One region of the Aureimonas mangrovi genome, then DNA from elsewhere that is predicted to be linked to it. Evidence: predicted binding sites of a transcription regulator. Region 1 holds the regulator's gene; each other region holds the start of a gene.
The links. Region 1 encodes PhoB, which activates phosphate uptake and scavenging genes when phosphate is short. Its sites were predicted from a motif close to TGTCATNNANCTGTCAT; they were not measured.
Positions count from the first base shown of each region.

Region 2: H1343_RS04710 (TIGR00725 family protein) is a predicted target of PhoB. The motif match lies at 4,119-4,135, and genes of this name have one in related genera.
Region 3: H1343_RS04590 (PstS family phosphate ABC transporter substrate-binding protein) is a predicted target of PhoB. The motif match lies at 2,415-2,431, and genes of this name have one in related genera.
Region 4: H1343_RS00980 (ExeM/NucH family extracellular endonuclease) is a predicted target of PhoB. The motif match lies at 3,090-3,106, and genes of this name have one in related genera.

Region 1 covers NZ_CP059692.1:2,795,617-2,802,793, forward strand. Annotated here, with positions in the region: gene H1343_RS13490 (aspartate aminotransferase family protein) at 1-615, opposite strand, end outside; gene H1343_RS13495 (GcrA family cell cycle regulator) at 1,022-1,588, shown strand; gene H1343_RS13500 (DUF3297 family protein) at 1,592-1,855, shown strand; gene phoB (phosphate regulon transcriptional regulator PhoB) at 1,985-2,689, opposite strand; gene phoU (phosphate signaling complex protein PhoU) at 2,749-3,465, opposite strand; gene pstB (phosphate ABC transporter ATP-binding protein PstB) at 3,501-4,247, opposite strand; gene pstA (phosphate ABC transporter permease PstA) at 4,337-5,653, opposite strand; gene pstC (phosphate ABC transporter permease subunit PstC) at 5,650-7,128, opposite strand.
Region 2 covers NZ_CP059692.1:1,000,799-1,007,975, forward strand. Annotated here, with positions in the region: gene H1343_RS04690 (ABC transporter substrate-binding protein) at 1-329, opposite strand, end outside; gene H1343_RS04695 (carbohydrate ABC transporter permease) at 359-1,183, opposite strand; gene H1343_RS04700 (carbohydrate ABC transporter permease) at 1,183-2,112, opposite strand; gene H1343_RS04705 (ABC transporter ATP-binding protein) at 2,109-3,257, opposite strand; gene H1343_RS04710 (TIGR00725 family protein) at 3,407-3,862, opposite strand; gene H1343_RS04715 (DeoR/GlpR family DNA-binding transcription regulator) at 4,158-4,922, shown strand; gene zigA (zinc metallochaperone GTPase ZigA) at 4,989-6,212, opposite strand; partial or broken gene H1343_RS17140 (ZinT family metal-binding protein) at 6,288-6,887, opposite strand.
Region 3 covers NZ_CP059692.1:973,965-981,141, forward strand. Annotated here, with positions in the region: gene H1343_RS04580 (DMT family transporter) at 1-726, shown strand, start outside; gene H1343_RS17225 (small membrane protein YohP) at 833-919, shown strand; gene aptA (omega-aminotransferase AptA) at 1,017-2,345, shown strand; gene H1343_RS04590 (PstS family phosphate ABC transporter substrate-binding protein) at 2,532-3,575, shown strand; gene H1343_RS04595 (hypothetical protein) at 3,631-3,861, shown strand; gene H1343_RS04600 (FadR/GntR family transcriptional regulator) at 3,843-4,583, opposite strand; gene araD1 (AraD1 family protein) at 4,782-5,768, shown strand; gene H1343_RS04610 (Gfo/Idh/MocA family protein) at 5,765-6,700, shown strand; gene H1343_RS04615 (aldose epimerase family protein) at 6,697-7,177, shown strand, end outside.
Region 4 covers NZ_CP059692.1:205,709-212,885, forward strand. Annotated here, with positions in the region: gene H1343_RS00970 (HlyD family type I secretion periplasmic adaptor subunit) at 1-1,238, opposite strand, end outside; gene H1343_RS00975 (type I secretion system permease/ATPase) at 1,235-3,016, opposite strand; gene H1343_RS00980 (ExeM/NucH family extracellular endonuclease) at 3,354-7,177, shown strand, end outside.

The DNA.
Region 1 (7,177 bases):
CGCTTGCAGGAAGCCCGGCGGCGGCACGCGCACGCCGCCCTCGCCCTGGATCGGCTCGATCAGGATCGCGGCGGTCTGCGGGCCGATCGCCGCCTTCACGGCGGCGAGGTCTCCGAACGGCACTTGGTCGAAGCCCTCGACCTTGGGCCCGAAGCCCTCAAGGTATTTCTTCTGGCCACCTGCGGCGACGGTCGCCAACGTGCGGCCGTGGAAGGCGCCTTCGAAAGTAACGATGCGATAGCGCTCGGGCTCGCCCCCCACGAAATGGTAGCGCCGCGCGGCCTTGATCGCGCATTCCAGCGCCTCGGCGCCCGAATTGGTGAAGAACACACGATCGGCGAAGGTCGCCTCGCACAGCCGCGAGGCCAGACGCGCCTGGCCCGGAATCTCGTAGAGGTTCGAGACGTGCCAGAGCTTGGTGGCCTGCGTGGTCAGCGCTTCGACGAGATGCGGATGCGCATGGCCGAGCGCGTTCACCGCGATGCCGGCGGCAAAATCCATGAAGCGGCGCCCATCGTCCGCGATCAGCCACACGCCTTCGCCTCGCTCGAAGCGAAGGTCCGCGCGAGCGTAGGTTGCGAACAGCGGCGAGTGGGCTTCTTGGGGGGCGGCCATGAGACTACTTCACGGGTTAAGCTTGAAGAAAATGCGGACGAAGACTTCCTGAAACGAAGCAAGCCTGCCGTGGGCAGGCTTTGCGTCGGTTGCGGCGGGCATTTGAACACGCGTGCTATACCATGTCGAAAGGCCGCCTTGTCAACGAACGACGCCTGAGCCCCGGGCGCTCTGCACGCGAGCGCAGTCCGTGCGGCAAGCTGGGGATAACCGCAAATCGATTCGAGGCGCCCCGGCGCGACTCTTGTCAGCGAGTCACCCGATATATAGTTTGGGGACGTACCAGATTTCGTGCGGCAAGCATCAGCAGTCACATAGATATGGTGGATCATCCGGCGGGCCTCGGCCCGTGGACTGTAAACGGATTCCGATGATCCGCCCTGTCCGAAACGAGGAGCTTACTAAAATGAGCTGGACGGACGAACGTATCGACCTTCTCAAGAAGCGCTGGGCCGATGGTCACAGCGCCAGCCAGATCGCGGGCGAGCTCGGCGGCGTCACCCGAAATGCGGTGATCGGCAAGGTCCATCGCCTGAAGCTCGAAAGCCGGATCAAGACCGCGCCCGTCACCGAGCCCGTAGCCACGGTGAAGGCCAAGCCCGCAACGGCGGAGCCCGTACGCCCGGCCGAGACGGCCGCCCCGCGCCTCGTCGTTGCCTCGCAGGCCGGCATTTCGCGCCAGCCGACGGCGCGCGCCATCGGCGCCACCGCATTGAAGATGGAGGAAGAGGTCGATCTCGTCGCAGAGCGCGGTCTCGTCACCGAGCAGCAGCAGAGCGCGGAGATCGTGCCGATCTCGCGCAACCTCACGCTGGTGCAACTCTCCGAGCGCACCTGCAAATGGCCACTCGGCGATCCGCTCTCGCCCGATTTCCGCTTCTGCGGCAACCATTCAGGCGACGCCTCGCCCTACTGCCAGTATCATGCCCGGATCGCCTTCCAGCCGGTGTCCGAGCGCCGCCGGGTTCGCTGATCGATGAGCGACAAGCTTCCGGCCGATGCCGCCATGCCCGATCGCCTGTCGATCGACCCCGACAGCCCGTTCCACGACGAAGCCCTGCTCGCGCGGGGCGTCGGCATCCGCTTCAACGGGGCGGAGAAAACCAATGTCGAGGAGTATTGCGTCAGCGAGGGCTGGGTGCGCGTGGCGGCCGGCAAGACGCTGGACCGCAAGGGCAAGCCGCTGACGATTAAGCTGAAGGGCACCGTCGAGCCCTATCCGAAGGGCGACGGCGAGTAAGGCTGGGCCCCGTCGTTGAGGGGCATGAAAAGGGCGCCGATCCGAAGATCGGCGCCCTTTTTCGTACTCGATTTCTCGCACCCGATGGAACGATGACCGCCGGCCGCGTCCAGGAACGGCGACAGCCCCTCAGGAGGCGCGGCCCGTGAAGGTTTCATCGAAAGCGTAGCCCGAACCGCGCACGGTGCGGATCGGGTCGATACGCTGGCCCCGGTTCAGCGTGCGGCGAAGGCGACCGACATGCACGTCAACCGTGCGCTCGTCGACATAGACACCCTGCCCCCAAACTCCGTCCAGGAGCTGCTCGCGCGAGAAAACGCGGCCGGGGGCCTGCATCAGGAATTCCAGGAGCTTGAACTCCGTCGGTCCGAGCTTCACCTCGCGGCCCGATCGGCGCACGCGGCGCGTCTCGCGGTCGAGCTCGATATCGCCCGCCGCAAGGCGCGCTGCGATCCGTTCAGGCTTCGTCCGGCGCAGCATGGCCCGCACGCGCGCCATCAGCTCGGGCGTCGAGAACGGCTTGACGATGTAGTCGTCCGCACCGACCGAGAGGCCGCGCACGCGCTCGCTCTCCTCGCCGCGCGCCGTCAGCATGATGATCGGCAGCATCGCCGTCTCCTCGCGCTGCCGCAACCGCCGACACAGCTCGACGCCGGAAAGGCCGGGCAGCATCCAGTCGAGAAGCAGAAGATCGGGCTGCGCCTCCCGCAGCCTGATGTCAGCCTCGTCGCCGCGCGCGATCACCTCGACGTCGTAGCCCTCGGCTTCGAGATTGTAACGCAGGAGGATACCGAGAGCCTCTTCGTCTTCGACCACCGCGACACGGGGTGCCATCGCCATCACTCCAGCCTCCTGGTCAGCCCCGGCGCGTCATCGAGCCGGGGGCCCTCGCCTCAGACGCTCGCCTGCGCGGTGCCGATCGTGTGGGTTCGATCGTCCTTGGGGCGATCGAGATCCATCTGCTGACCCGTCTTGATGTAGTAGATCGTCTCCGCGATGTTGGTCGCGTGGTCGCCGATCCGCTCAATGTTCTTGGCCGAAAAGAGAAGATGCGTGCAAGCGGTGATGTTGCGCGGATCCTCCATCATGTAGGTCAAGAGTTCCCGGAAGATCGACGTGTACATCGCGTCGATTTCCTCGTCGCGCATGCGCACGGCCTCTGCTCGGGCCTCATCGCGCACCGCATAGGCATCGAGCACGTCCTTGAGCTGCTCGAGCGCGAGCTCCGAAAGATGTTCGATGCCGCGCACGAGCTTGACCGGCTGGTTGTGCTCCGCGATCGAAATCACGCGCTTGGCGATGTTCTTGCCGAGATCACCGATGCGTTCGAGGTCGTTGGAGATGCGGATGGCGCCCACGATCTCGCGCAGGTCCTGCGCCATCGGCTGGCGCTTGGCGATCGTCATGATCGCGTGCTCATCGAGGTCGCGCTGGGCGGCGTCGAGGACCTTGTCCTCGGCCACGACGGAGCGGGCAAGGACCGCGTCGCTGCGGGTGAGCGACTCGACGGCGCGCGCGACGATGCGCTCGGCCTGCCCGCCCATCGACGAGATGTCGCTGAGGATGGACTTGAGCTCGGCATCGTAGGACGAGACGATATGTTCGGCCATGAGGTTCTCCCGCCCCGCCGCCGGGGCATGTTGCGTCAGCCGAAGCGGCCGGTGATGTAGTCGCGCGTGCGCTTGTCGTCCGGGTTCTGGAACATCTTCTCCGTCGGCCCGACCTCGACGACGCGGCCGAGATGGAACATGGCCGTCGCCTGGCTCACGCGCGCCGCCTGCTGCATGGAGTGGGTGACGATGACGATCGTGTAGTTGCGCTTCAACTCGTCGATCAGCGCTTCGACGGTGGCCGTCGCAATCGGGTCGAGCGCCGAACAAGGCTCGTCCATCAGGATGACCTCGGGCGAAACCGCGATGGCGCGCGCGATGCACAGGCGCTGCTGCTGACCACCCGACAGGCCGGTGCCCGGCTCATTCAGGCGGTCCTTCACCTCTTCGAAGAGGCCCGCGCGCTTGAGGCTCGTGACGACGATCTCCTCCAGCTCGCTCTTGTTGGCGGCGAGGCCGTGGATACGCGGACCGTAGGCCACGTTGTCGAAGATCGACTTCGGGAACGGGTTCGGCTTCTGGAACACCATGCCGACGCGGGCGCGCAGTTCCACGACGTCGAGATCCGGCGCGTAGATGTCCTCGCCATCAAGGGTGATGTCGCCCTCGACGCGCGCCGATTCCACCGTGTCGTTCATCCGGTTGAGACAGCGCAGGAAGGTCGACTTGCCGCAGCCGGACGGCCCGATGAGGGCCGTGACGCGGCGCTCGGCGACGTCGAGATCGACATCGAAGAGGGCCTGCTTGGCGCCGTAGAAGACGTTGACCTTCCGGCCGCGCATCTTGACCGGCGAATTGTCCGGCGCGACCGAAGCGGGGGTCTGCACATGCGTCTCGATGACGGGTTGGCTCTGGCTCATGATCGGTCCCTTTACCAGCGGCGTTCGAAGCGGCGGCGCAGCAAGACGGCGGCGATGTTCATCACCGCGAGGAAGAGAAGTAGGACGATGATCGCACCGGAGGTGCGTTCCACGAAGGCGCGGTCAGCCTCGTTCGCCCACATGAAGATCTGCACCGGCAGGGCCGTCGAGGCGTCCATCGGCCCCGAGGGGTGATCGGCGACGAAGGCGACCATGCCGATGAGGAGCAGCGGCGCCGTTTCGCCGAGCGCCTGCGCCAGGCCGATGATCGTGCCCGTCAAGATGCCGGGCGCGGCCAGCGGCAGCACATGGTGGAACACCATCTGGTTCTTCGAGGCGCCGAGTCCAAGAGCCGCCGCGCGGATCGATGGAGGGACGGCGCGCAGCGCGGCGCGGGTCGCGATGATGATCGTCGGCAGCGTCATCAGCGTCAGCACAAGTCCGCCGACGAGAGCCGCTGAACGTGGCAGGCCGAACCAGTTGACGAAGACGGCCAGGCCGAGCAGGCCGAAGACGATCGACGGCACGGCCGCAAGATTGTTGATGTTGACCTCGATGAGATCGGTCAGTCGGTTCTTCGGCGCGAACTCCTCCAGATAGATGGAGGCGGCGACGCCGATCGGCAGCGCCAAGAGAAGGACGATCACCATCATCATGAAGGAGCCGGCGATCGCCACACCCACGCCCGCCGTCTCGGCGCGCGAAGAGGCGCCGTTGGTGAAGAAGCCGGTGTTGAAACGCTGGGCGAGGTCGCCGCTGTCCTGGAGCTGAGCGATCCAGGCCAGCTGACGATCGTTCAGCGGACGGCGGTTCTCGGGCACGTCGAGATTGTACTGCCCCTTGACCGCCGAATCGACGATCGAGTTGGCCGGGAGCCAGATTTCCTGGGTCGTGCCGATGATCGTCGGATTTGCCAGCACCTCGTCGCGCAGAAGACCGCGCACGCCGTTGGAGACGAGCGCCGAAACCTGCGAGAAGGCCTGACGGTCTTCGCGATCGACGCCCAGCTTGGCGGCGATCGCCTCGTTGGCGAGGCGCGGATAGTCCGCACGCATCATAGCGCTACGGTCGCGCTCGCCGTTCGGGTCGATCACCTCTTCCGAAAAGGTGATCGGAAGACGCAGCTCGGTCTGCCAGAAGGCGGTGTAGCCTTGGCTGATCACAGTCCACAGGAGCCACACGAGGAAGACGAGGCCGACACCGACGGCGGCGATGCCATACATCTTGAAGCGGCGTTCTGCGGCGTAGCGGCGGCGGATGCCGATGTCCCGGCGCGCAGGCGCCACGCTTGTCGGCGCTCCGGCGCGCCCTGCGGTCGTATCGCTCATTCGTACTGCTCCCGATACTTGCGCACGATGTAGAGGGCGAAGACGTTCAGCCCGAGGGTGATCACGAAGAGCGACAGGCCGAGGGCGAAGGCGACGAGGCTCTGCGGTGAGGTGAAGTCGATGTCGCCCGTCAGCTGGCTGACGATCTTGATCGTCACCGTTGTCATCGCCTCGAACGGGTTGATCGTCAGATTGGCGGCGATGCCTGCCGCGAGCACCACGATCATGGTCTCGCCGATGGCGCGCGACATGGTCAGCAGTAGCGCCGAGACGATCCCCGGCAGCGCCGCCGGCAAGATCACCTTGCGCACCGTCTCGGAGCGCGTGGCACCGAGGCCCAGCGAACCGTCGCGCAGCGAGCGCGGAACCGCCGTGATGACGTCATCCGAAAGAGACGAGACGAAGGGGATGAGCATCACGCCCATCACGAGGCCCGCTGTCAGCACCGACTGAGCCTGAATGAAGCTCGAGTAACTTCCCGTCAGGAGACCGTTGAGCTGGCCAGAAAGGTCACGCAGGAACGGGCCGACGGTGATCAGCGCGAAGAAGCCGTAGACGATGGTGGGAATGCCGGCCAGCACCTCCAGCAGCGGCTTGACGACGCCACGCGCACGAGGGCTCGCGTATTCGGCCATGTAGATCGCCGCGAAGAGGCCGATCGGCACCGCGAAGCACATGGCGACGAGGGCGATGTAGAGCGTGCCAGCCAGGAGCGGCACGAGGCCGAACTGCCCCGCCGCGCTCGTGCCGGCCGCCGCAAAGCGCGGCTCCCACACCGTTCCGAACAGGAAGTCGGTGATCGGCACGAAGGAGAAGAACTGCATCGCCTCGAACAGCATCGAGAAGACGATGCCGACAGTGGTGAGAATGGCGATGGATGATGCGACGATCAGGAGCGCGCGGGTCACACGCTCGACCGTGTCGCGGGCCCGCAGCCGCAGTCGGATGCGGCTGATCGCGAAGGCTGCGCCCGCGACGGCCAGCGCGATCACGACGACCGTCATGGCAAGGCGGCTGGTGTCTTCAGCCTGGATCTGCGCGAGCGCAGCGGGAATCATGAAATCCTGCGCTGCGGTCACGACCGGAACGCCGCGAGCCTGAAGGATCGGGCCGAGTTCGGCGATGCCCATATCGGCGACGGCGCCACGCTCATGCTCGGGTATCAGGCGGATGCCGCGCGCCAGGCTGTCGACGATGCTCTCGGCCAGCCCTGGGAAAGCATTCAGCTGCGGGCCGACATCCTCGGGGAAGTTCGACCGCACGACGCCGTCGATGACGAAGGGTGAAACGATGATCCACGCCACGAGCGCGAGAATAGAGGGCAGCGCCGCCCAGGTGAAGGCATAGGCGCCGTGATAGATCGGCCGCGAATGGAGATGCTCGCCCTTGGCCACGGCGCGGGCGCGGTGCACCGCGACGAAACCGGCGACAATCGCCAGCACGAGAACCGTCAAAACGATCATCGAAGTCGTCATTGCCTGAGCGTTCCTTCGGCCACGTCGCCTGAAAGACGACCGGACACCG
Region 2 (7,177 bases), 1.7 Mb from region 1:
AGATCGGTGATCTGACCGCGCGCGGACAGCGTTTCGGTCAGTTCCGACAGGAGGTGGTAGCCGGAGAAGAACACATCGGGCGCCTCGCCCGTGACGACCGAGCGCAGCACCTGCTGATGGCCGGCGTTGTAGTCCGGCGCGGGCGCGAGGAAGTTGATGCGGATGTCCGGATGAAGCTTCTGGAATTCCTCGGCGATCGGCTGGTGGAAGCGCGTGAAGCCGGGAAGGTTGTAGAGGACGTTGAGCGTCACCTCTTGCGCGCCGGCCAACGTGGGCAGGCAGACGCCGAGCGCGAGCGCTCCCGCGGCGATGCGGGTCAGGAACGACATGGAAGTCTCCGTTTTAGGGGTCGAGGGGTCTACTTCACGCCCGTCATGGTAATGCCGGCGATGAACTGCTTTCGGGCGAGGAGGAAGCACGCGACCATCGGCGCGGTGATGATCGTGGCGCCTGCCATCAGCGCTCCGTAGTCGGCGCCCGCTTCGGCGTCCGAGAAGAAGAGCATGCCGAGCGGCGGCGGTGCATAGGAAATGTCCGTGACGACGATGAGCGGCCAGTAGAGGTCGTTCCAGTGTGCCACGACCGAGAAGACGGAAAAGGCAGCGAGCACGGGCAGCGACCCGCGCAGGACGAGCCCCCAGCAGATCTCCATCTCGGTGAACCCGTCGAGGCGCGCGGCCTCGATGATCTCGTCGGGATAGGAGCGGAAGCTCTGGCGGAACAGGAAGATCGCGAACACCGAGAGAAAGAACGGCGCCATCAGCGCGAAATAGGTGTTGAGGAGCTTCATCTGCGCCAGCCCGACGAATAGCGGCAGGGCGAGCGCTTGGATCGGCACGCAGAGCGCGGCGATCACGAGCGTCAGGAACAGGCGCGAACCGGGGAAGCGCAGCTTGGCGAGCGCATAGGCGGCGGGGACGGCCGTCGCGACCTGAACGACGAGAATGCCGAGGCACACGATCACGCCGTTCAACATGAAGGTGCCCATCGGGGCCTGCGTCGCCGCACGCCCGTAGTTGCGCGCGGCGGCGAATTCCTCCGGGATCGGCCACAGCGAGATGTTGAAGATCTCGGCCGGCGGCCGGATCGAGGTCAGCGCCATCCAGTAGAAGGGCAGGAGCGTGAACACCGCGCCTACGGCGAGAAGAAGGTGCGGCACGAGCCTGCGGATAGCGGCGGGCATCAGTAGTGCACCTTCCGGTCGAGATGGATCGTCTGGCCTATGGAAAGCGCCAGAACGATCAGGAGGAAGAGGAGCGTCAACGCCGCCGCATAGCCGGTTTCGGCGTATTCGAACCCTTCGAGATAGATCGTGTAGAGCAGCGTCTCCGAGCCCGAACGCCCCTTCGTCAGCACCGCGACCGTCTCGAAAACCTTGAAGGCGGAGATCGAGGTCGTGACCGCGACGAACATCGTGGTCGGGCCCAGCATCGGCCAGGTCACCGTCAGGAAGCGGTCGATCGGGTTCTTGGCGCCGTCGAGCCGGGCCGCCTCGTGCAGATCCTTGGGAACGCCCGCGAGGCCGGCGAGGAACAGCACCATGTTGAAGCCGAGCACCTGCCACACGCCGATCAGCGCCAGTGTCGGCACGATCAGCGACGGATTGGCGAGGAAGGAAACGGGCGGGGCACCGAACCACTGGATCGCGGCGTTTACCGGCCCGAGCGTCGGGTGGAGGACGAACTGCCAGACGGTCGCCATGGCGACCAGCGTCGCGGTGACGGGCAGGAAGTAGGCGACCTCCCAGATGCCTCGCGTGCGGGTTCGTCCATGCACCAGAAGCGCGATGCCGAGCGCGAGCCCGACGCCCAGCGGAATGACGATCGCGGCGTAGACGACGGTGTTCCACAGAGCGCGCCGGAACACGGGATCGGCGAGCGCGCGGGTGAAATTGTCGAGCCCGGTGAACTCCATCGAGATCGCGCCGAGGCGGTAGTCTGTCAGGCTGAAGACGACGAGCGAGAGGAGAGGGAGGATGTAGATCGCAAGCAGAAGAAGGATCGCGGGCGCCGCGAAGAGGAGTCCGCGCCGGACCACTCTGCGCTCGATGCGACCGGGACGGCGTGTCGTGCCGTCAGCGCGGGGAGGCGCAAGTTCGGCCGTGGCGCTCATGCCGCCATCCGCCCGGCCACATCGCACGACAGGCGCGCGCCGTCGGCGCCGAAGAGGTGCGCGCCCTCCGGCGAGAAGCCGATCGCCGCCTCCTCGCCCTCGGCCGCCATCGGCGCGGAGCCGGCCGGCCTCCTCATGGTCAGCCGGACGTCTGCCTCGCCCGCGAGCGCCAGCGTCACATATCGGTCGGCGCCGTGCATCTCGCTGCGCAGAACCCTCACACGGAAGCCGTCTGCCGCCGGATGCAGAGCGTCCGGCCGAAGCGCGAGCGTGACCGGGCCGCCGTTCGCACCTTGGCTGACGAGGCCGACATCGCGCCCGAACGCGGAGACACGCCCGTCGCTGCCGATAACTGCGGGAAGGGTGTTGATCGTCGGCGAGCCGATGAAACGCGCAACCGCCAGCGAGGCCGGCCGGTCGTAGAGATCGTCGGGCGTGCCGACCTGGAGGATGCGTCCACCTTCCATCAGGGCGATGCGGTCCGACATGGTCATCGCCTCCACTTGATCGTGGGTGACGTAGACGAAGGTCGCGCCGAGACGGCGGTGAAGCGCGGCGAGTTCCTCGCGCATATGCGCCCGAAGGCGGGCATCGAGATTGGAAAGGGGCTCGTCCATCAGGAAGGCCGAGGGGTCGCGGACAAGGGCCCGTGCGAGGGCTACGCGCTGGCGCTGGCCGCCGGAAAGTTGCGCGGGCTTCCGGTCGAGAAGCGCCCCGATCTCGAGCATCTCGGCGGCGCGCGTCACCTCCGCGTCGATCTCGCGTGTCAGCCTGCCGCGGCCCGGCGAAAAAGCGCCGAGGACGGGAAGGCGCGCGGCAAGCGAGAGGCGGCGCATGCGCAGCGGCGTCGCGATGTTCTGGCGCACGCTCATATGCGGGTAAAGCGCGTAGCTCTGGAACACCATGGCGAGGTTGCGGTCGGCCGGGTCGGTATCGGTCACGTCCTGCCCGCCGATCGAGACCGTGCCCCGGTCGGGGCTTTCGAGACCGGCGATGATGCGCAGGAGCGTGGACTTGCCGCAGCCCGACATGCCGACGAGCGAAAGGAACTCGCCCGCACGGATCGAGAGGTCGATCCCGGAGAGCACGTCGCCCGCGCCGAAGCTCTTGCCGATGCCCGACAATTCCAGGGAACGCGCCGTCATGACACGACCCTCCGGCAGAGGCCGGGATCGGCTGGCGATGGCTTCATTTGGCGAGCTTGGATGGCCATGCGTTCCCCGACATCTCCTCGAAAAGGATGCGGTCGCTCTAACGCTCGCCTGTAACAAAGCGATGACGTATGGAAGCTTTCTTACGTCGGCTGCAGGATCCTGGCCGATATGAGTTCCATCGCTTCCGCGACACTCTGGACGATCGGCACGTCGTCGACCGCCGGAGCGTCGTTCATGGCCAGCACGAGGCGGCCGAATTGCAAACCGAGCGCCATCTCGGAGAGGGTGCCGACGCCGCCGCCGACCGCCACGAGCGCGACGCAGGCACGCGCGATGATGGCGTTGCGTGCGGGCCCGATGCCGGTCGCGATCGGGATGGCGACGAACGGGTTGGCGGCTTGCCACTCGTCGTCGGGCAGGATGCCGATCGGGATGCCTCCCGCTTCCGCATGGCCGCGACAGGCCGCCTCCATCACACCGTTCCTGCCGCCGCACAGGAGTTGCAGGCCATGGCGGGCCAGTTCGGCGCCCAGGGCCTCAGCCGTTTCGAGCTGATGGGGCTTGGCCTCGCGCGGGCCGATGATGCCGACCGGCACGCGGCGAAGCTGTGCCGCCTGTGACAGGAGCCGAAGCGCGCGAGCCGGCGAGACGGCCTCGCCCCGGTGCCCCCCGTCCGCCTTCGTCCACGCGAACCGGACCGGATCGAATACGCACCCGTTCCAGATCGGACGCTGCAGGGCGCCACTCCATAGTATCTGCTGCAAGATGGTCTTTCCTTATGTCTTCATTCGCGCGGTGATGTGGGAAAAATCCTGAGCCCGGCGACAAATTGCTCGCAGATAGCGCGCGGTGATGTAAGTTATGTTACAGATTGGTATCGGAGGGAAATGCGTGTCTGCACCGGATGAACTGACCGACCGGCAGCGCGAGATCGTTCGGCTCGTTGGACAGCAGAGTTACTCGACGATCGAAGCGCTGGCGCAGCGTTTTGAGGTCTCGATGCAGTCGATCCGGCGCGATGTCATCCATCTCGATCGGCTGAAGCTCCTTCAGCGCTTTCACGGCGGTGCCGGCGCCACCGACAACACTGTGAGGCTCGGCTACGGAGAAAAGCGCCTGCAGGCGCTGGACGCCAAGCAGCGCATAGCGCGCGCCGCTGCGGCCCTTGTGCCGCCCGGCAGTTCGATCTTCCTCGATGTCGGCACCACGACCGAGGCGCTCGCCCGTTCCCTCGCCGAGCGAGAGGTCGCGCTGCGCGTCTTCACCAACAGCATGGCGATCGCAATGGCGCTGGCGGGACGACGACAGCTGGAACTGTATGTCTTCGGCGGTTCGGTTCGCGGGGCGGACGGATCGCTGACAGGGGCGGCGACCCTAGCCGGAATCGACGCGATGGGGTTCGACGTCTGTTTCATCGGTTGCTCCGGGGTCGACGACCGCGGCCGGGCGACGGACTACGATCTGGAAAAGATCGCCGTCAAGCAGGGCGCGATGCGGCGCTCTGACAGCCGTGTGCTGTTGGCCGATGCGACCAAGTTCGAACGCCGCGCGATCGCGGCCATCGCCCCCTTGGCCGACTTCGCCAGTGTGGTCAGCGACGGCGAGCCGAACGCGGCGCTTCGCGCGGAGATCGGCCGGCTCGTCATCGCCGATTGAGGTGGCGTCGCCTGTGGGCGCGCCTGGCAGGCTCTTCCCGCATCCGGCAGAGCGGCGGGCCCACGCTCAGTCGGCCGTGCGTTCCCAAGTTGGGAACGGATCGGTCAGCTTTCTCCACCGCTCTGGCTGAAACTCCGTCTCCGGCACGAGACACGCATCGAGACGCCTGCGAAGAGCAGCCTCGTCCATCGTGCGAGCGCCGATGAAGACGAGTTCCTGACGTCGGTCTCCCCAGACCGGATCGATGTAGGGTCCGACCGCGGCGCGCCATTCGTCGCTGTCGGGCCAGCGCGCCTTCGGCACGGACGCCCACCAGAGCCCGGCCTTCTCGGTGCGCACGAGTGCCCCGGCCTGGCTGAGGCTGCCGACGAAGCGCGGGCGTGTCGCCAGCCAGAAGAAACCCTTCGCACGCACGACCCCCGGCCAGTTCTCACCGATGAAAGCCTGGAGACGTCCCGGATCGAAGGGCCGCCGCGCGCGGTAGACGAAGGAGCGGATGCCGTATTCCTCCGTCTCGGGCAGGTGATCCGCGAAGCCGTAGAGCTCCTTGTACCAGAGAGGATGTTGTTGCGCCTTCTCGAAGTCGAACCGTCCCGTGCCCAGGATGTCGTCGTTCGAGACGCTGGCGAAATCGGTTTCGATGAGCTTGGCGTCCGGGTTCAACCCCTTGATGATTGTCCGTGCGGCCTTCGCCCCGTCCGCTCCTGCCGCGGAGACCTTGTTGAGAATGATCACGTCGGCAAATTCGATCTGGTCGACGAGCAGGTCGATAATGGTGCGCTCGTCCTCCTCGCCGAGGCTCTCACCACGGTCGCGCAGGAAGTCCTGAGAGCCGAAGTCCCGCACGAGATTGGCCGCGTCCACAACCGTGACCATCGTGTCGAGACGTGCGACATCCGCAAGGCTCCGCCCGGCCTCGTTGCGGAATTCGAAGGTCGCGGCGACGGGCAGCGGTTCCGAGATGCCTGTGGATTCGATCAGGAGATGGTCGAAGCGGTCCTGTTCGGCGAGCGCGCGCACTTCCTTCAGAAGGTCGTCGCGCAGCGTGCAGCAGATGCAGCCGTTCGTCATCTCAACGAGCTTCTCGTCGGTGCGCGACAGCTCGGCACCGCCGTCGCGCACCAGGCTGGCGTCGATGTTCACCTCGCTCATGTCGTTGACGATCACCGCGACACGCTTGCCCTCGCGATTGTTGAGGACATGGTTGAGCAGGGTCGTCTTGCCGGCACCCAGAAAGCCGGAGAGAACGGTGACCGGCAGCCGGCGGGGGCGGTCGGCTTTGAAGAGCATGGCAGGCTCCTGGCATGGGTTCAGTCTCAGGCCGCCCGGCCGTCGGGCCGGGCGTTCGCTTGCGAGGCGTGGCGCTCAGTGCGCGATCATCTCGGCGACGATCTCGTCGGCGTCGAGCGATGACGGGTAGTAGGTCGGCCAGTTCGTCACCTCTTCGAGGAGGGCGGCGCGGTCGTCACCCCAATAAATATGGTAGTGATCGGTGTTCTCCGGCGCGATGCGGTGGTCGCTGAACTGGATGAACTGCGGCGCTGCCTCGTCACCTTCGGTCTTTTGGAAGATGAAGCGCACGCCGCGGTTGCCCTTGGCGTAGGTCAGGACCTCGTAACCGTCATAGGTGTAGTGACCCTCCGTCGGCTCGCCATCCTCGTAGAAGGTGACGACATCGCCCGCGATGGTGATGCGGTCGACCTCGGTGCGGTAGCCGGTTTCGTAATATTCGGCGTACTCCTCAGCGGTCATGTCGCCGCTCTCGGCCTTGTGCTCCCACACCGGATCGAGCGTTCCGTCTTGAAGATACGGGTAGACCGACTGCCAGTCGCCCTCGTAGTCCGACAGCGGGCGATCGGCGATCTGGCTGTCCTCGAAGTAGCCGGCGTAGATCTGCGGATCGCCATGGCTGTGCGCGTGTGCGCCGTCGCCATGACTATGCCCGGCGTGGTCGTCCCCCGTGGCTTCATGATCGTGGTCGTGACCGGCATGGTCGTGCTCTTCGCCCTCGTGGACGACACCGCTGCCGCCCACCACGGCGATGTTGTAGGGCATGCCCTCGACATCGATCGTGCCGGCTTCTTCGAGGGTCTCCTTGTCGATCCGACGCACGAGGCCCGCATTGGGATCGCTCATGACGATTTCGTCGCCGGCCATCGCGATGCGCGGCCGCGGATCGTTCCAGTGTCCGTCCATGGAGTAGGGCTCGGTCACACGCGCGCTGTCCGTCAGCGTCGCCTCGAGAACATCCAGCT
Region 3 (7,177 bases), 1.7 Mb from region 1:
CTCACCCCGCCGCGTGCTGGCCTGCATCTCCTGCGCGCCTTCGGGGGCGCGGCCGAGAGCGCGCTTTTTTACGCGGCGCTCTTCTACCTGCCGCTCGCGCAGGTCATGACCTTCTATCTGGCTTCGCCGATCTACGTTGTCGCCCTGTCGGCGCTGTTCCTAGGCGAGCGTGTCGGCTGGCGGCGGTGGCTTGCAGTCTTGGTCGGCTTCGCGGGCGTCGTGGTGGCCCTCGGGCCGAGCCTTTCGGTCGCCTCGATCGGCGCGGCGATCGCCATCGTCGGCAGCTTCGCCTTCGCGATTCTGATCGTGCTCACCCGGCGCCTTTCGGATGCGGGCGGCACGACGCTGATCGCGTGGCAGATGACGGCGAGCGCGATCATCGGCCTCGTCCTCGCGCCCTTCGCGTGGACACCGCCGAGCGCGACCGGCCTTCTCGCGCTCTGCCTTCTGGGCCTTGTCGCCATGGCCGCCCATGTCTGCGTGAACCGCTCGCTCGCGGTCGCGGAAGCCTCGGTCGTGGTGCCCTTCCAGTACACGCTCATCATCTGGGCGATTGTCTACGGCGTCCTGATCTTCGGCGACGAGCCGAGCGCGGCGCTTTTTGTCGGCGCTGGGCTGATCGTAGCCTCCGGGCTCTTCATCCTCATGCGCGAGCGCAAGAAAGGGCTGCCGCCGACCGCCCTCGCGGTGCCCGACGCGATCGCCGAGGGCGAGCCGAGGAGTTGAGGACGCGCGTCGACCTGTGTCATTCGCGCCCTAGCTATCGCGCTGGATACTGCAACGCAGCACCGCGAGACCAAATGGGCCCGCGAGCATAAAACAAGGATCGACCATGTTCCGCTTCTTCGCCTCCACCATCGGCGTCATCTTCGTCATCGGCCTCATCGTCGTGATCGGCCTCCTGATGCTGATCTTCTGAGGCTCAAAGGGGCGCTTGACCCCCTCGCGGCGAGTTCATAGCGTCGGTCGAACGAGGCGCCCTGGATGGGGCTGCCATCACCGGAAGACCGAGCGCCATGAACGAGCATTCGCGGATCGCCACCAACAATCTCGACGCCTTCTGGATGCCGTTCACGGCGAACCGGCAGTTCAAGAAGGATCCGCGGCTCTTCGTGCGGGCGCGCGACATGCATTACGAGACCGCGGACGGACGCCGCGTTCTTGACGGAACCGCCGGGCTGTGGTGCGTCAACGCGGGGCATTGCCGCCCGCTCATCACCGAGGCGATCGCCACGCAGGCGGGCGAACTCGATTACGCTCCCGCCTTCCAGATGGGCCATCCGAAGGCTTTCGAGCTCGCCGCCCGGCTGACCGCAATGGCGCCCGCTGGCTTAGACCATGTGTTCTTCACCAATTCGGGGTCCGAGTCGGTTGAGACTGCTCTGAAGATCGCGCTCGCCTACCACCGCGCGCGGGGCGATGGCTCGCGTTTCCGGCTGATCGGGCGCGAGCGTGGATATCACGGCGTCAATTTCGGCGGCGTGTCGGTCGGGGGCATCGTCGGCAACCGCAAGATGTTCGGCACGCTCCTGACCGGCGTCGATCATCTGCGTCACACACACGACCCGGCGCGCAACGCTTTCACGCGCGGCGAACCCGAACACGGCGTCGATCTCGCCGAGGATCTGGCGCGCCTCGTCCAGCTTCACGACCCTTCCACCATCGCCGCGGTTATCGTCGAGCCGGTCTCGGGGTCAACCGGCGTGCTGCCGCCGCCCAAGGGGTATCTCAAGCGCCTTCGCGAAGTCTGCGACCAGCACGGCATCCTTCTGATCTTCGATGAGGTGATCACCGGCTTCGGGCGGATGGGCGAGGCCTTCGCCGCCGATTACTTCGGCGTGACGCCGGACATCATGACGACCGCCAAGGGCCTCACCAACGGCGTGATCCCCATGGGGGCGGTCTTCGTCAAAGGCGATATCCACGACGCGTTCATGACGGGGGGCGAGAACCTCATCGAGTTCGCCCACGGCTACACCTATTCGGGCAACCCGATCGCGGCGGCCGCTGGCCTCGCCACCCTCGACACCTATGCCGAGGAGGGGCTGTTCGAGCGCGCCAAGGCGCTGGAGCCGGTCTGGGCGGACGCGCTGCATTCGCTGCACGGTGAAGCGCACGTCATCGACATCCGCACCATCGGCATGATCGGGGCGGTCGAACTGGAGCCCATCGCGGGGCAGCCCACGAAGCGCGCCTTCGCAGCCTTCCTCGACGCGTATGAGCGTGGTCTCCTCATCCGCACGACGGGCGACATCATCGCGCTTTCGCCGCCGCTCATCATCTCGCAGGACCAAGTCAGCGAGATCGCCGCCACGCTGCGCAGCGTGCTGCGCGCCCTGGATTGAACGCTGCGGAAGCGGCTGCCGCGTGAATCGGAAAGCAAGCAATCTTATACGTTTACATCGTCATTCAATCGTCATCGATCTGTCATGTGTCCTTCGCGCGTGATCGCTAGGAGAGGCGTGTCCCCGGCGGCCGGCGAGCGGCTCCGAGGTATCAAATCAACCGTCTCGAAGGAGATGTTCCTCGTGTTGAACAAGAAGATCGCCGGCCTCGCGCTCGGCACGGCCGTCCTCGCCATCTCGCCGGCGAGCGCTCAGAACGCCGAGCCCGTGCAGATCGCCGGCTCCTCGACCGTTCTGCCCTACACGCAGATCGTTGCCGAGGCCTTCGGCGAAGCCTATCCTGATTTCCCGACCCCGGTGGTCGAGTCGGGCGGTACGGGCGGCGGCTTCACCCAGTTCTGCCAGGGCGTCGGCTCCTCGACGATCGACATCGCGAACGCCTCGCGCCCGATCTCGGACAACGAGAAGGCTGCCTGCGCCGCTGCCGGCGTGACGGACATCCAGGAAGTGCGCTTCGGCTACGACGGCATCGTCTTCGCCTCGGACGCCTCGCGCGATGACTTCGCGCTGACGCCCGAAATCGTCTTCAACGCGCTGGCCGCCCAGGTCGTCGTCGACGGCGAGGTTGTCGAAAACCCGTACACCAACTGGTCCGAGATCGACTCCTCTCTCCCCGACCAGCCGATCGCGGCCTTCATCCCGGCCGAGAACCACGGCACCCGCGAAGTCTTCGAGGACAACCTCCTCTCGGCCGGCTGCGAATCCTCGGGCGCGCTGGAAGCCTTCGTCGCTTCCGGCATGGACGAAGACGCGGCTGAGGACGCCTGCATCCAGGTTCGCGGCGGCAACTACACGACCGACATCTCGGGCGACTACTCCGAGACGCTGGCTCGCATCCAGGCCAACCCGGACGGCGTCGGCGTGTTCGGCCTCGCCTTCTACGAGCAGAACCAGGACCGCCTGAAGGTCGCCACCATCGACGGCATCACGCCTTCGGTCGAGTCGATCTCCACGGGTGAGTACCCGGTTTCGCGCCCGCTCTTCTTCTACGTCAAGTCGGCTCATATCGGCGTGATCCCCGGCCTGTCCGAGTTCGTCGAGTTCTTCCTTGACGACCAGATGATCGGCCCGGACGGCCCGCTCGCCCAGTACGGTCTCGTCCCGGCGCCGGACGCCGAGCGCGACGAGTACCGCGCGAACTTCGAGGCCGGCACCACGCTGGACCTCTAATCATCTCGCCTGCAAGGGCAGGTGACGGAAACGAAGGGCGCATCGCTGCAAAGCGATGCGCCCTTCGCCGTTCTGGGTGCGGCTCGTCGCATCGTTTGCGAGCATTCGCCGGATGGCTCCATGGCGCGATGCCCATAATGGTCGCCCCGTTCGACGGCTTTGGAGAGCTTTCGACACGGCATGCCGCACCGTTCTGCGCGTCGATGGTCGCAAGGCCACCGGCGAGAAGCTGGCGGCGCCGTTCGGGCGTCCGGCGAAGATCGAGGCTTATATCGACGACGTCTGAGGAGATATCGCCGTCTGTCGAAGGGCGAGGCTGGCCCGGCCCGCGCCGGTGTCGATGACGAGACGCATAGCCGTCGCGGCCTTCTCGCCGTCGCCGGCGGCCACCGCCTGCACGATACGCAGATGGTTGCGGGCCAGCTCCTCCATTTCCTCCCGCGTGCGGGCGGGGGAGGAAAGCTTGAAGGAAAGCGCGAGCGCGGCCTCGATCACGCCGCCGGCCGAGACCATGAATGGGTTGCGCGAAGCGCGCGCCAGCTCCTGATGGAACTCCAGATCGACCCGCGCAACGCTTTCGGGCGTGTGCGACAGGTCGTTCATGCGCCCGGCGATCTCGTAGAGGCGCAGGACGTCTCTCTCGCTCGCGTGGCGGGCTGCAAGAGATGCGGCCGCCGGCTCCAGGGCCAAGCGGATCTCGGCGAGGTGCTGGATGAAGGCCTCGTCGACGCCGGCCTCGATCCGCCATGAGAGGACATCCGCGTCGAAGAGGTTCCAGGACGCGCTGCCGAGAACGCGGGTGCCGACCTTCGCCTTCGGCTCGACGAGCCGCTTGGCGGCCAGCGTCTTCATCGCCTCGCGAAGCACCGTTCGCGAGACGCCGAAGCGCGAAATGAGCTCACCGTCGCCCGGCAGGATGGACCCGGCGGGCAGCGTGCCGTCCACGATCGCGCGGCCGAGCTGGCCCACCACCATCGCGTGGCTGGTGCGCAGCTGCCCGCCTTCCATCGTCGTTTCCAGAAGGCCCGCCAGCGACCTGCTCCCATAATCGGCCGTAACGCGACTGCGGCCTCGGTCCAGTCATATCGTATGATTGTTCTGCGTAATAGTCTTGGTAGTTTGGCAAAAGTGATCAAAGTTGGCCTTGACGCCGTGGTCGCGATTTCAATAAGTCATACTTTTAGAAGCGCGCTATCGGGAGGATGGATGCGGCTTATTCAGTACAGGCAGGGCGATAGGCCCGCCGTCGCGGTTCTTGAAGATGGCGCAATGGGCGAACGTCTCGCGGCCGCTTCGCTTTACGATTTGGCGTGGGACGCGATATCGCGCGGCGTCTTGCTCACCGAAGCGGTGCTGGCATCGCGCACCGGTGAGCCGGTCGACGCGCGGGAACTCGTCCGCGAAGGCCTGCTGGCGCTCCCCGTCACTCATGCCGACCCGGCGCATTGCCTCGTCACCGGTACGGGCCTCACCCATCTCGGCTCGGCCGCCGGCCGCGACGCCATGCACCGCAAGGCGCTGGAGGACGAGGCTGCGACCGACTCGATGAAGATGTTTCGCATGGGGTTGGAGGGCGGCAAGCCTGCTGCCGGATCGGTCGGCGTGCAGCCCGAATGGTTCTACAAGGGCGATGGCTCCACCCTGCGGGCCAGCGGTGAGGCGCTGGCCTCGCCCGGTTTTGCGCAGGACGGGGGTGAGGAGCCGGAGATCGCCGGCGTTTATCTCGTCGGCCCGGACGGGACGCCGTTCCGTCTCGGCTTCTGCCTCGCCAACGAGTTCTCGGACCACGTCACCGAGAAGGGCAACTATCTCTGGCTCGCCCACTCCAAGCTGCGCAACGCCGCGCTCGGACCCGAGCTTTTCGTCGGAGAGCTGCCCGATCATGTCGAGGGAGTTTCTCGCATCCGGCGCGGCGGGCAGACGGTGTTCGAAAAGCCCTTCCTTTCGGGCGAGGCGAACATGAGTCACTCGATCGCCAATCTCGAGCACCACCATTTCAAATACGATCTCTTCCGCCGGCCGGGCGATCTGCATATCCATTTCTTCGGCACGGCGACGCTTTCCTTCTCGGACGGCTTTGCGGCCAAGGAGGGCGACGTCTTTGAGATCGAAGCCGCACCCTTTTTGCTTCCGCTGACCAACGCGCTGCGCCTCGAGGCCGAGCGAGGCCTGCAAATGGTGAGGGCACTGTGAGCGCCGCGATCCGTCTCGCCATCGTCGGCCTCGGCAAGATCGCGCGCGACCAGCATCTGCCGGCGATCGCGGCAACGGATGGCGTGGAACTCGCCGCGATCGCCAGCCGCAACGCCGCGCTCGACGGTGTGCCGTCCTTCGCGACGATCGAGGAGCTTCTGGCCGCGGACGTCTCCGTAGATGCCGTCGCGCTCTGCACGCCGCCGCAAGGGCGCTTCGAGCAGGCACATGCCGCTCTGCACGCCGGCCTGCATGTGTTTCTGGAAAAGCCGCCGGGCGCGACGCTGGCCGAAATCCTGATCCTTGAAAAGCTGGCGCGTCTGAAAGGCGTGACGCTTTTCGCGAGCTGGCACTCCCGCTTCGCGCCCTGCGTCGGCGCCGCTCGCACCTTGCTGGCGGACAATCCGCCCTCGCATGTCCGCGTGACGTGGAAGGAGGACGTTCGGCACTGGCACCCCGGCCAGCAGTGGATCTGGGAGCCGGGCGGCCTCGGCGTCTTCGATCCGGGCATCAACGCGCTGTCGATCCTCACCGCCATCGTACCGCAGGCCCTGCGCCTCGATCGCAGCGACCTGTCCTTTCCGGCCAACCGCGCGGCGCCGATCGCGGCCTCTCTCGGCTTTTCAGGTGAAGCCGTCACCGTGGAGGCCGAATTCGACTGGCGCCAGACCGGCCCGCAGATCTGGGACATCGAAGCGCAGACAAGGGCGGGCACGCTTCTGCTTTCCGAGGGCGGGGCGCGGCTGACGCTCGACGGCGACGAGATCGCGGCCGGCGAGGACGCCGAGTATCGCGGGCTCTACGCGCGGTTCGTGGAACTGGTGCGCGGCGGCCAGCGCGACGTCGACGTCGAGCCGCTGGTGCATGTGGCGGACGCGTTCATGCTCGGCCGTCGCCACGCGGTCGAAGCCTTCGAGGACGAGGTAGCATGAGCGGCGCCCGCGAGACCTTCGGCGCAATGGCCGACGGCACGCCGGTGGAGCGCCTGCGTCTTCGTGGGGCGAAGGGCTTCGAGGTCTCGGTCATCACCTATGGCGCGGCGATCCAGTCGATCCTGGCGCCCGACGCGAAGGGCGACCTCGCCGACGTCGTGCTCGGCTTCGACGATCTGGACGGATACGTCCACGGGCGCGGCCATCTTGGCGGGACGATCGGGCGCTTCGCCAACCGTATCGCTGGCGGCAGGTTCTCGATCGACGGGCGCGATTTTACGATCCCGCACAATAACGGCCCCAACACATTGCATGGCGGCGCGAAGGGGTTCGATCACCGGCTTTTCAAGGTGGAGGAGGCCGATGAGCGCCGTGCCGTCCTGTCCCGCATTAGCACGGACGGGGAGGAAGGCTTTCCCGGAGAGCTGCGTCTCACCGTCTCCTACGAGGTGGAGGGAACCGCGCTGACGATCGAGA
Region 4 (7,177 bases), 900 kb from region 1:
ATGAAGCTCTCCACCGGCATGCCCGGATAGACCTGCTCGCGGGTGATCTCGGCCGGCAGCTCGCGGGTGATGGCGATGCGAGCGAGATAGTAGGGCTGATTGTTGGCCTCGTCGACGAGACGGTCGGCCGAGACGTAGGCCACTTCCCCGTCGACGCTCGGCGTCACCCGCGCGTTGAGCGCGCTGAACTGCAGGCGGGCCGGCTGGCCGACGCGCACCGAGTCGATGCTCTGGATCGGGATGCGCGCCTCAACCACGAGGTCGTCGGTCGTCGGCAGGATCTCGAGCAGCGTCTCGCCCGGCCGCACGACGGAGCCGACCGAATTGTGCGCGATCTGCACGACGACGCCCTTGGTCGGCGAGCGCACGCTGGTGCGCGACAGGACGTTCACAGCCGTCGTCAGCGCCTCCTCGGCCTGCTCGATTTCGCCGCGCACGGTGTTCAGCTCGGCCGAGGCGGTCTCGATGCGTTGCGTGTCGAGCCGCGCGATCTGCTCGTGCGCCTCCACCACCTGAATGTTGGTCGCCAGGATGTTGGAGCCGAGCTGGCCGGACTGGCCGACGAGATCGGCCTCCGAGCGCAGGAGCGCGGTGTACTCGGAGCGATCGGTCAGCCCGCGCTCCAGAAGCGAGAGCTTGCGTGCGCTTTCCTCGCGCACGACGACGAGCTGGCGTTCCACCGCGTCCTGCTGGGCCTTCAGCCCGACGGTCTGCTCCTGCAGCGCCTCCACGCGCTGGAACAGGATCGCACGCTCCTGGCGGAATCGCTCGAGCCGCACATCGAACTCGCGCGTCTGCTCGCGCAGATGCAGGGTCATGCCGGTGTCCTCGCCGGCCGTCTGGAGGGCCTCGCTCAGTTCCAGCCGCTCGGCGCCGTCGCGCTCGGCGACCAGGCGTTCGGCACGCGCGCGAAGCGAGACGGACTGCTTGAGAAGCCGGTTGCGGTCGGCGAGCGCGGCCGTCGGGTCGAGTTCGTAGAGGATCTGCCCGTCCTCGACGCGCTCCCCCTCATGGACGGCGATCTGCGAGACGATGCCGCCCTCCAGATGCTGCACGCGCTGGTTCTGGCCCATCGCGGAGACGAAGCCGCTGGCCACCGTCGCCCCCGCGAGCGGGGCGGTGACGCCCCATGCCGCGAAGCCGCAGAGGAAGACGCCCGTCAGCGCGAGGCCGAGGATGACGGGTCCGCGGGTGCCCGTCCTGATGTCACGGGCCCAATTGGCTTTCGGCGCGCTCACGATGCCGCCCCTCCGCTGACCACGCTGGTGAACCGCCCGCCGACGAGCGGCTGCGGCGGACGGACCTGTCCGCCCGCATTGGCGGCGGCCGCTTCCTGCGCCTGGCGCACACGCTGGGCCTGGCGCTCCAGCACCTCGGCGCGCGTGCCGTAATCCTCGATCGCGCCATCGCGCATCATCAGGATGCGATCCGCCACGTCCGCGACCTGGCGGCGCTGCGTGACCACGATCACGGTCGTCCCGTCGGCCTTGGCGGCGGCCAGAGCCCTGTCGAGCGCCTGCTCCCCGGCCATGTCGAGATTGGCGTTCGGCTCGTCGAGGACGAGAAGGCGGGGCGTGCCGAAGAAGGCGCGGGCAAGGCCGACACGCTGGCGCTGGCCGCCCGAAAGCTGGATGCCGCCCGGGCCGAGCATCGTGTCGTAGCCTTGAGGGAAGCCGAGCACGAGGTCGTGGACCTGCGCCTTGGTGGCGGCCGCGACGATATCGGCGTCGGATGCGTCGGGATCGAAACGGGCGATGTTCTGCGCAATCGTGCCGGGCAGCATCTCGACCTCCTGGGAGAGGTAGCCGACATGGCGGCCGAGCGCCTCGCTGTCCCAGTTCGCCATGTCGGCGCCGTCGATGCGCACCACGCCGCTGTTCGGTACGAGCGCGCCGGCCAGAACCCGTGCGAGCGTCGACTTGCCGGCGCCCGAGGCGCCGACGACAGCCACGCAGGCGCCCTGCGGAATCACGGCCGAAACGCCCTTGAGGATCGGGTCGCCGCGCTCGTTGCCGCGCGCGGCCACGATGACCTTCTGCACTTCGATGCGGCCGGTCGGCGTCGGGAGTTCGGTGCGCGTCTCGCCCACCTTGGCCGAGGCCAGCGCGGCCGAAAGGCGGCGCCAGGCGGCGCGGAAATCCACGAAGCCCTTCCAGCCGCCGATGACCTGGTCGATCGGCTGCAGGCCGCGCCCGGAAATCAGCGATGCGGCGAAGATCATGCCCGCCGTCATCTCGCCAGTGACGACGAGATAGCCGCCATAGCCGAGGATGGCGATCTGCAGGCCGAGCCGCACGACGCGCGAAAGCCCGCCATAGAAGGACGCGACGGAGTTGGCGCGCTCCTGCGCGGCCATCGCGCGGCCCTCCTGGCGGCCCCAGGCCTCGGTGACGTTGCCGCGCATGCCCATGGCGGAAATGCTCTCGCCGTTGCGGGTGAAGGCCTGCGCCATCAGCGAGGCGCCGATGCTCTCCTCGCCCGACGCGCCGAGTGCGCGATCACCGGCCCACTGGTTGGCGAACGCGACGGCGAAGAGGACGACGGCGCCGCCGGCCGTCAGCCAGAACAGGTGCGGGTGGATGAGATAGAGGATGCCGATGAAGAAGGGCGCGAAGGGCATGTCGAGAAAGGCCAGCAGCGTGCGCCCGCCGACGAAGCCGCGCACGGTGGACAGATCGCGCAGCGGCTGGATATCCCCGAGCGAGGCGCGCTGGCCGGCGATGGAGGCGAGAAGAGCCGAAGAACCGCCGGCGACCCCGATGCGGGCGGCGAGCCGCCCCGCCATGATGCTGCGCAGCGCGTCGATCGCGCCCAGGAGCAGGATCGCGCCGGCCGCGATCAGCGAGATGAAGGCGAGCGTCTCAAGAGAGGATGAGACGAGCACCCGGTCGTACACCTGCAGCATGTAAAGCGGCTGCACGAGCAGGAGGACGTTCGTGACGAAGGTGAAGAAGAAGAGGCCGGAGGCGCCGGACCACGCGATCTTCGCGATCTCGTCGATGGGTTTCTTCTTCACGGCGATACCTGGAAAACGGACGAAGAGCATGCCGTCGGCGGGCGTCCGGCGGCCGACGGGATACGCCGCGCAGATGACAGTTGGATTACGGACGCGACCTTCGCCCGTTCCGGCTGACGATGCGTCAGTTCGTCGTCCGCGTGTTAAAAAACCGCAACATGAAGCTGGTTAGTAGCCGTCGCGATCGCTGCGGTGAGCCGGATTCGATCGCGGAAGCCGAAACCCTTTCGCGCATCCGAGCCAGCACTGTCGACACCTCGAAACCGGCAAACGTGACAGGCCGGCGTTCGAGGCGAGTCTTTCGTGCGCGCGGATCCGCTTTCTCGTGGAGACCAAAATGCCGACGACACTGTCCGCGGGCGATATCGCCTTCGTCGACTTCGCTTCCGACAATCCGAAGAGCTTCGCCTTCGTCCTTCTGACGGACGTTGAAGCGGGCACCGCGATCAACTTCACCGACAATGGCTGGCGTGCCGACGGCAGCTTTCGCGCCAACGAGGGCGTCATCGGCTGGACCGCGGAAGCAGCGTTGACGGCCGGGACGGTCGTCCGCCTCGAGGGCGTCCAGGGAGGCTTCAACCTCTCCACCTCCGGTGACCAGATCCTCGCCTACCAGGGTGATGCCGCTTCGCCGGCCTTCATCTCCGCAATCCAGTTCAACGGCGCCGATTGGGACGCCGACGCGACCAACTCGAACTCGTCCGCTCTCCCCGCTGGCCTGACGGACGGCGTCAACGCGGTTTCGATCGCCAACGTCGACAACGGCTTCTATTCCGGCCCGACCTCCGGCGACCCTGCCGCGATCCGCGCGGCGCTGAACGACGCCGACAACTGGACCGTCAACGATAATGCGCCCGTCGCCTTCGACGGTTCCTTCGCCTTCGTCGGCTCCGACGAACCGGCCGTGTCGATCAGTGTCGATCCGGCGAGCGCGGTTGAAGCCGACGGCGCCTTCACCTTCACGATCGAGGCCACCAACCTCACGGAAGAGATCGAGGTGACGGTCAGCTTCTCCGGCACCACCGATGCCGACGACTTCGCAGGCACCTTCCCGGCCGACCGCGTCATCACTCTCGGGCCCGACAATCTGAGCGAGAGCTTCACGATCACCGCCAGCGACGACGACGTCTCCGAAACCGATGAGACGCTCGTCGGCACGATCGCCGTCACCAGCGGCACCGCGACCGTCACGCGAGCGAGCGCCACCGCGACCATTCTCAACGATGATTTCGACGATTCCGACCTGACGCTCATCTCCGCGATCCAGGGTTCGGGCGCGGCGTCTCCGATGGTCGGCCAGACGGTCACGGTCGAAGCCATCGTCGTCGGCGACTTCCAGGACGGCGACGCCGATGCCGGCCGCGACATGCGCGGCTTCTTCCTCCAGCACGAGCAGGCCGACTGGGACGATGACGCCTCGACCTCCGAAGGCATCTTCGTCTTCGAGGGCGGCAGCTTCCTCACCGACGTCGCGATCGGCGACCGCGTGCGCGTCACGGGCGTCGTCGGCGAGTATTTCGGCCAGACGCAGCTCACCGCACAGAGCGTCTCGGTCGTCGAGGCCGGAGCCGTCGAGGACATCAACACGATGGCCGTCGACGTCGACCTGTCGGCGATCACCAACACGACGGTCAACCAGGACGGCGACTTCCAGCCCGACCTCGAGGCCTACGAGGGCATGCTGATCCGCCTGCCGAACACGATGACGGTCACCGAGCAGTTCCAGCTCGACCGCTTCAACGAGATCAAGCTGTTCGACACCAACGGCTTCGAGCAGGTCGGCGCGAACGGCGAGACGATCACCGGCGAGCGCCCCTTCACCTTCAGCCAGCACAACACCCCCGACGCCGCCGCCTACCAGGCCTACCTGCAGGAGACCGGCGCGCGCACGATCACCTATGACGACGGCCTGAACTTCCAGAACCAGCCGATCGACAATCTCTTCCCCGACTACGGCACCGCGACCGCGCCGCGCATGGGCGACACGATCCAGGGCCTGACCGGCGTCCTCGACTACCAGTGGGCCGGCAACCAGGCTTCGGGCGCAACCTGGCGCGTGCGCTCCGTGGAGAACGAGGCGAACGAGTTCACCCGCGGAAACGGCAACCCCGAGCCCACCAAGGTGACGGCGGACGGCACGGGCCTGAAAGTCGCCTCCTTCAACGTCCTGAACTTCTTCACCACGCTGGACGGGGGTGGAAACACGATCGACAACGGCCAGGATCCGCGCGGCGCCAACAACGCCGTGGAGTACCAGCGCCAGCTCGACAAGCTCCTCGTTGCCCTTGAGCAGCTTGATTCCGACATCATCGGCCTGATCGAGATCGAGAACGACTTCGACCTCGAGGGCAACACGCCCGCCGTTGCGACTCTCGTCGAGGAACTGAACGCGCGCGCCGGCTCCGATGTCTGGGCATGGGTCGATCCGGGCCGCCCGACCATCGGTGACGACGCGATCGCGGTCGCGCAGATCTACCGCACCGACACGGTCCAGATCGCCGAGGGCAACGGCCCGAACGGCCAGGCCATCGCCATGCTCGAGACGGCCGGCATCTTCGATGCGACCGGCGGCAATCGCGTGCCTCTCACCGTCACCTTCGAGGAACTCGCGTCCGGTGAGGAGATCACCGTCACGGTCAACCACTTCAAGTCGAAGGGCTCGGCTTCGCCCGGCGAGGGCAACGCCGACCTCAACGACGGCGCCGGCGCCTCCAACGGCACGCGGATCAACGCGGCCATCGCCCTGAACGAATGGCTGGCGACCAACCCGACCGGCTCCTCGACCACCAACCAGGTCATCCTCGGCGACCTCAACTCCTACGCGGCCGAAGAGCCGATCCAGCACCTGCTCGACTCCGGCTGGGTCAACCTCGCCGCCCGCTTCCTCGACAACCCCTACGGCTATATCTTCGACGGCTTCGTGGGCACGCTCGACTACATCCTGGCGAGCGGCGACATGTTCGCTGACGTCAACGGGATCATCGACCGCGTCGAGGACTTCGTGATCGGCAACATCAACGCCGACGAGGCGGACGCGCTCGATTACAACACCGATTTCGGCCGCGACCCGTCCTACTTCGACGGCACTTCGCCGATCCGCGCGTCGGACCACGACCCGCTGGTCGCCAGCTTCAACCTCGGCGCCGACCAGCAGCCGGGCAACTACACGCTCCAGATCCTGCACTTCTCCGATGGCGAGGCCAGCACGCTGGCTCCCGAGACCGCTCCGCTCATGGCGGCGCTGGTCGAGGCGTTCGAGGAAGAATACGCCAACACGATCGTCCTGTCGGGCGGCGACAACTTCATCGCCGGACCGTTCCTTTCGGCCGGTGCCGATCCGCGCCTCGACGCCATCCTCGGCGTGACGGCCGGCGGGCGGGCCGACATCGAGATCCACAACCGCATCGGCGTGGACCTCTCGACGGTCGGCAACCACGAGTTCGACTTCGGGCCGGACTTCTTCGACCGGGCGATCTCGGGCGAAGGCAGCTGGACTGGCGCGCTCTTCCCGTATCTGTCGGCGAACCTCAACTTCGAGGGCACCTCGCTCGAGGACAACTTCATCGACACCTTCGCAGGCACCGGGCCGATCCCGACCGCCGGCTCGCTTCCGGCGGGTGCGATCGCCCCGATCACCGTGCTGGAAGAAGGCGGCGAGCGCATCGGCTTCGTCGGCGCCACCACGCAGATCCTCGAGAACATCGCCTCGGTGGGCGGTGTGACGGTGGCCGATCCGGGCGCCGGCACGGACGACATGGCCGCGCTGGCCGCGTATCTGCAGCCTTATATCGACCGCCTCACCGCGGACGGCATCAACAAGATCATCCTCACCTCGCACCTGCAGGACATCGCCAACGAGCGTGAGCTCGCCACGCTCCTGACCGGCGTCGACGTGATCCTCGCGGCCGGCTCCAACACGCGTCTCGGCGACGAGAACGACGTGCCGCGCGAAGGCGAGGAGTTCGCCGACACCTATCCGCTCGTCATCGAGGACGCGGCCGGCGGGACCACGCTGATCGTCAACACGGACGGCCAGTACAAGTATCTCGGCCGCCTCGCGATCGAGTTCGACGCCGAGGGCAACGTCATCACCGACAGCTACGATCCGGCGGTCAGTGGCGCCTACGCCTCGACGGTCGAGAACGTCGCCGCGGCCTGGGG